Pseudovibrio sp. Tun.PSC04-5.I4: one gene and its partner. The protein of the gene in region 1 interacts with the protein of each later gene in a pairwise test. Links are inferred from orthologs where the notes say so. Each region holds a gene or a part of one and is shown on either strand. Other genes may lie near its edges. The genes, in order: leuS and ligA.

The links.
Region 2: the proteins of leuS (region 1) and ligA interact in binary tests that used the Escherichia coli proteins (3 or more experiments, as listed by UniProt). The link is inferred for Pseudovibrio sp. Tun.PSC04-5.I4 from one-to-one orthologs.

The regions. Positions count from the first base shown.
Region 1 is NZ_FNLB01000006.1:3,036,473-3,039,926, forward strand. Bases 315-3,444 are described here. They hold leuS (leucine--tRNA ligase), read right to left. Parts: upstream 3,128-3,444; coding sequence 515-3,127; downstream 315-514. Other genes in these bases: lptE (LPS assembly lipoprotein LptE), read right to left, coding at 315-528; BLS62_RS19365 (YggS family pyridoxal phosphate-dependent enzyme), read left to right, coding at 3,340-3,444. In the rest of the region: more of lptE, read right to left, coding at 1-314; more of BLS62_RS19365, read left to right, coding at 3,445-3,454.
Region 2 is NZ_FNLB01000006.1:4,070,226-4,073,455, forward strand. Bases 1-2,906 are described here. They hold ligA (NAD-dependent DNA ligase LigA), read left to right. Parts: upstream 1-310; coding sequence 311-2,503; downstream 2,504-2,906. Other genes in these bases: BLS62_RS24135 (glycosyltransferase family 87 protein), read left to right, coding at 1-146; BLS62_RS24145 (hypothetical protein), read right to left, coding at 2,550-2,906. Also shown: more of BLS62_RS24145, read right to left, coding at 2,907-3,230. UniProt on the Escherichia coli protein: DNA ligase that catalyzes the formation of phosphodiester linkages between 5'-phosphoryl and 3'-hydroxyl groups in double-stranded DNA using NAD as a coenzyme and as the energy source for the reaction.

The DNA of each region.
Region 1 (3,454 bases):
GTCTTCAGCATCCCGTTCCGCTCTCAGGTTTGCAAACCGCTGGCTTGAAAAGTCAAAGGATGCGGAAGCAAAAGAACGGCCAGAATAAAGCGTTTTATCGGTAGCCTTATCTGAAAGCACGAAACTGGTGTTTACGGTGATGCTGTAAGCCGTTGGTACATCAGCCAGCTGTTCAACCCCAACTTCGGCTCTGCGTTTATCTGTCAGAATTTCCAACTGATACTTGGAAGGAAGACCCTTGCCACCGCGATTGAATGCAAAGATCAAGTGGTTACGGAGAACCTGATTGATCCGCTTGATATTACTGGTATCGCCGTAGCCCGGAAAATCAATTGAGATAGCGGCGAGCTGACCTTGAACGGTTTGCTCTTCAACAGTTCCATCACCTGTTAATGTTGGGCTAACACCATATAGTGGGCGGAACTGACATCCGGAAAGAAGAAGGGCACCCGCAACAAGTGTTGCCCCGCCGAGAAGTACCCGACGGGAAAGGCGTCCTGAATTAGCAGGGCGATCAAACAACGACATTTACAATCCTCTGAGGTACCACGATGATTTTACGCGGAGCCTTGCCATCCAGAGCCTTCTGAACAGCCTCATGCGCTAGAGTAGCTTCTTCTACCTGCTCTTTGGAAGAGTCTCTTGCTACTGTTAGCTCACCTTTTTTCTTCCCATTGATTTGAATCGGAAGCGTAATGGTATTTTCTACGAGCAATTCTTCTTCCAGCGCAGGCCAATTTGCAGTGGAAACTAAGCCTTCATTGCCGAGCAATGACCAACATTCTTCGGAAAGGTGAGGTGTGATTGGTTCCATGAGCTGCAAGATGAAGCCAGCTGCCTCACGCACTGCATAAGCCATATCTGGCTTAGACAGGTCAGCCTGAAGAGCTTTGCTGATAGCGTTTGTGAATTCATAAAGACGCGCAACAGCACGGTTGAAGCCGAGGTTTTCAAAGTCTTTTGTGATTGCAGCAAGTGTTTTATGTGAAACTCGCCGTAGTGCAGTTGCGTCCTCACCAAACTCTGCTGGTTTAACGGTATTGGCTTCAGTCTTGGAGAAAACCTCATTGATGATACGCCATACACGTTGCACGTGGCGCCATGCGCCGATTACACCGTCTTCGGTCCAGATGATGTCCCGCTCTGGCGGGCTATCTGACAGAACGAACAGACGTGCAGTATCAGCGCCGTAAGTATCGATAATATCTGTTGGATCAACAACGTTCTTTTTCGACTTAGACATCTTCTCGATGGAGCCGATGGTAATAGGTGCGCCAGTTTCAGCATGAGCGGCTTTCCTATCCCCCTCGGTGCCTGTGATGTTAATCTCGGCTGGTGTTATCCATTTTCCATCGGCATCCTTATAAGTCTCGTGGTTCACCATGCCTTGAGTGAAGAGGCCTTTGAATGGCTCTTTGATATCAAGGTGTTTGGTGATCTGCATGGCACGAGCAAAGAAGCGAGAATAGAGCAGGTGCAAAATCGCGTGCTCAACACCGCCGATGTACTGGTCAACAGGCAGCCATTCGCTGGCCGTTTTCGGGTCAGTCGGGTTGCTGTTTTTTGGATCGGTGAAGCGCGCAAAGTACCAGGATGAATCCACGAAGGTGTCCATGGTATCCGTTTCGCGTTGAGCATCTTTGCCACAACACGGGCATTTCACATTGCGCCATGTTGGGTGACGATCCAGCGGATTGCCGGGACGATCGAACGTCACATCATCCGGCAGAACAACTGGCAGGCTTTCCTTCGGCGCAGGCTGAACACCACAGTCATCACAGTGGATGACAGGAATTGGACAACCCCAGTAACGCTGCCGGGAGATACCCCAGTCGCGCAGACGGTAGTTTGTCTCACGATGTGCTTGCTGCTGACCTTTTGCGGTCTGATTTTCCAGTTTATCCGAGATCGTGTTTTTGGCATCTTCGATGGACATGCCAGTCATGAAATCGGAATTGAAGATGGAGCCTTCGCCTGTGTAGGCTTCTGTTCCAACTTCAAATAGGGCCGGGTCTTCCCCTGCAGGCAAAACAACGGCTTTCACTGGCAGGTCGTATTTGTGAGCAAAGTCCAGATCACGCTGATCGTGGGCCGGACAAGCGAAGATGGCGCCTGTGCCATAGTCCATCAAAATGAAGTTTGCGACGTAGACTGGCAGTTCCCATGACGGGTCAAGCGGGTGCTTGACGCGCAGGCCAGTGTCGAAGCCAAGCTTCTCAGCCGTTTCAATTGCTTCAGCTGTTGTACCAATACGGCGACATTCAGCGATGAATTTCTGAAGGTCAGTTTTGGTTTCGGCCAGTTTTTGCGTGATTGGGTGATCTGGAGACAAGCCCATGAAGGATGCGCCATACAGCGTATCTGGACGGGTGGTGAAGATCTCCAGAGTATCGTCGCCGGTTGGAGCGGTTTCGGTAAACTCGAAATGCACCTTCAAGCCAACAGACTTGCCGATCCAGTTTTTCTGCATCAAGCGAACTTTTTCTGGCCAATCTGTCAGTGTGTCGATTGCTTCCAGCAGGTCTTCTGAGTGATCTGAGATCTTGAAGAACCACTGTGTCAGGTCTTTTTGCTCAACAAGAGCTCCAGAGCGCCAGCCTTTGCCGTCGATAACCTGCTCGTTGGCGAGAACAGTCATGTCGACAGGATCCCAGTTTACCTTTGCGTTTTTACGGTAAACCAAGCCAGCTTCGAGGAAGTCCAAGAACAGGGCTTGCTGCTGTGCGTAGTAATCTACGTCGCAGGTCGCAAATTCGCGGCTCCAGTCGAAAGAAAGACCAATGGTCTTCAGCTGACCGCGCATTGTCGCGATGTTGTCGTAGGTCCACCCTTTTGGGTGTACCTTTTTTTCAGCCGCCGCGTTTTCCGCAGGCATACCAAATGCGTCCCAACCCATTGGGTGCAGGACATTGTATCCGCGAGCACGTTTGAAACGTGCAACAACGTCACCCATGGAGTAATTGCGAACGTGCCCCATGTGCAGACGACCGGATGGGTAAGGGAACATCTCTAGTACGTAGTACTTCTCCCGCGGATCATCGTTGTCCGTCAGGAAGATTTCTTGTTCGTCCCATGCTTTTTGCCAGCGCGCTTCGGTTGCGCGTGCATTGTACCTATCCGTAGCCATTTATTCCGCCGTATGTTTGATTTCTGCCCTGAACAAGCAAATTACATTTGCTGGAACTGTCACCAGAAATTGTTGGCTTGGTCAAGCGGTAGACAGAGGAAAAACCTAGGAGTTTAGTCAGAATTTTCTCAATGGTGTGCAACTACTCTTGCTTTTGGGCCTTGGCACGCGCATTTCATGTCCCCACTATGTATTTTTGCCCGGAGTTAGAAATGAGCGACGCAGCTGCACTACGCCTTAAAGAGGTGAAAGAAAATATCGAGAAAGCAGAGATGGATGCTGAGCGTCCAAGTGGTTCTGCCTGTTTGATTGCAGTTTCGAAAACCT
Region 2 (3,230 bases), 1.0 Mb from region 1 along the record:
ATAATTTCCCCGTTGGGCCGATCTTCACTGCTTTGGCCTTGATGGTTGTGATTGTGCGTATGGTCAGCTCCTGCGAGGTGCTTGGTGAGGAGGGGGATAACTTCCCTGAGGATGGGAATAATGATGAAGAACTGGGCGCGGCCTGAGAAAAGACCGTTTTTCAGAGGAACGCAGGGAAAACGTGAAAAACGCAGATCCACGCAAAGCAATTCACAAAACCTTGCAAAGTGAGACACGTGAATTCCTGTCCAAATCCATTGTTCTTGCTGGCTTGTAATCCTCAGGGGCGATAAGGATAATTCCCTTATAGATGACGAGACAGGTGGGTAGACCGGTGAGCCTTGCTGATACTTCTTTGAAAGACGTTGGAGCCTTAACTGCTGAGGACGCAGCGCTTGAGCTTGAGCGACTGGCAGGGCTGATTGCTGAATACGATAAAGCCTATCACACCGAAGATGCGCCTGTTGTTGACGATGCGACCTATGATGCCTTGCGCCGCCGCAATGTGGCGCTGGAAACTGCTTTTCCTGAGCTTGTGCGGGCAGATAGTCCAAGCGAACGGATTGGCGGGGCTGTTTCTGAAGGCTTTGGCAAAATCACCCATGCGGTGCCCATGCTTTCCTTGGACAATGCTTTTTCCGACGGTGATGTGCAGGACTTCATTGGCAAGGTGCGTCGCTTCCTGAAGTATGATCCGTTGATGGGCGCGCTTGCTGTCACGGCTGAGCCCAAGATTGACGGCCTCTCCCTATCATTGCGCTATGAAAACGGCAGGTTGGTTTATGCGGCAACGCGGGGTGATGGCACCACGGGTGAAAATGTAACGTCTAACGCGCTGACAATTCAGGATATTCCGCAGGTGTTGCCTGCTGGCGTGCCGGATGTGGTTGAGGTGCGCGGTGAAGTTTACATGGCACATGCTGATTTTGCATCGCTCAATGCCCGTATGGAAGCCAATGGCGGCAAGGTGTTTGCTAACCCGCGCAATGCGGCGGCGGGCTCGCTGCGTCAGTTGAATTCGGAGATCACCAAGACCCGCCCGCTAAAGTTTTTCGCCTATGCATGGGGCGAAATGAGCGACATTTCTGCTGATACGCAGATGGGAATGGTGGAGTTGTTCGGGCAGTGGGGGTTCCAGATCAACCCGCTGATGAAACGCTGTGAGAGCGCCGAGGAATTGCTGAAAGTCTATCATGGAATTGAAGAGGACCGCTCTGGTCTCGGCTATGATATTGACGGCGTTGTTTACAAGGTGGACCGGTTGGATCTGCAGGGCCGTTTGGGTTTTGTATCCCGATCTCCACGGTGGGCAATTGCGCACAAATTCCCAGCAGAGCGAGCATTTACTACCCTCAATGCCATCGAGATACAGGTTGGGCGCACAGGGGCATTGGCGCCAGTTGCAAAGCTTGAGCCTGTTACCGTTGGCGGTGTTGTGGTTTCCAATGCATCGCTCCATAATGAAGACTACATTAAAGGCATCGGTCAGGACGGCGAATCTATTCGTGGTGGCAGGGACTTACGGGTTGGCGATACGGTCATTATCCAACGTGCTGGCGATGTTATTCCGCAGATCGTTGATGTTGATGTGAGCAAGCGTACTGCTGAATCGGTTTCATTTGAATACCCTGAAATCTGTCCTGCTTGCGGTTCTCATGCTGTTCGTGAAATAAACCCGAATTCAGGTAAGGTTGATGTCATTCGCCGCTGTACTGGCGGTTTGATTTGCCCTGCACAGGCTATTGAAAAACTAAAGCATTTCGTATCCCGCAATGCCTTGGATATTGAGGGTCTTGGCGAAAAACAGATTGAGGCGTTTTATGAGTATGACATGGACAAGGGCGGTGTTCGCAGCCCTGCCGACATATTCACGCTAGCAGAACGGGATAAGAGCTCATTTAACAAGTTAAGGAGCCGCGAAGGGTGGGGCGCTGTCTCGGCGCGTAAACTGTTCGATGCTATTGATGGCAAACGCCAAATTGAGTTGAACCGTTTGATTTTTGGCCTCGGAATTCGCCATGTCGGGGAGGGGAATGCCAAGCTGCTCGCTCGGGCTTATACCTCCTGGACTGGCTTTAATGAGGCCATGAATTCTGCGACGGATACGACTTCGGATGCCTATCGTGATCTCAACGATATTGATGGTATCGGCGGAACTGTTGCCAATGCCTTGGTTGAGTTCTTCGCGGAGGAACATAACCGAGAAGCCCTTGATGCTTTGCTGGCGGAAATTACACCACTTAATGTTGTTGTTGCCGATAGCTCAGGCAGCCCTGTTGCAGGTAAAACACTCGTGTTTACAGGTAGTTTGGAACGGATGAGCCGCGATGAAGCTAAGGCGCGGGCCGAAAGCTTGGGCGCGAAAGTATCAGGCTCGGTCTCCCAGAAAACGGATCTGGTGATTGCTGGACCTAAAGCAGGTTCCAAGCTTACCAAGGCACAAAGCCTTGGCATTGATGTTATCTCAGAGGACGACTGGTTCGAGCTTGTCGGCGACAATTAGAAGCAAAATGGTCAGGCTCTTATAAAATTCAGTCGTGGTCCGGGGTTTACCCCGGGCCGAACTTCAGTGTAGCGACTAGCTTTACTGAGGCTTCCGCTTTTTTACCGATGTAAACGAGCAGGTTTTTCTTGTCGTATTGCACGCTCATCTCAATTTTTTTGGAAACGTCTTTTTTGAGTTTATCATAAGCTTTGGTCACGTCATCACAAAGCTTTGCAAGTTTATCGTATTCCAGCTTTTTCTTGGCCACAACAGGTCTTGCTTTGATTAGTTTTTTGAGTTCAGTTTGAGAATCTATAAAATTCTGATCTTTCTTAGGGTCCAGTTTTTTTTCTACTAGCCTGCTTTCTATTACATCCAGCATTTGTTTTTTAGCACTGATCTCAGAATCCAAACGGCTCAAAGCATTAGCGTAGGTTAGAGCTGCTTTTTTCTTCTTCTCTACAGTTTCAATTTGCGTGCGTGCTTTGGCAAGTTCAGGAGCTGCGTCTACATGGTTGTCATAGGACTGCCGCATAGCTCCTTTGCCTTGAAAAATTGCTTTATCGAAGCGTCCTTTATCAGCAGAATTCAGGCCGACACGGCTATTAATCTGGCTCCAAAGCGAAGAGTAAGAGCCGTAAAAGTCGTCAAAGTTTTTGAATTTACACAATACCTGCGGCATGTTTTTTTCTCCATCAAGGTTGGGTTCGCATACTGCTAGATCTAACAATAATTCTGGAGACAA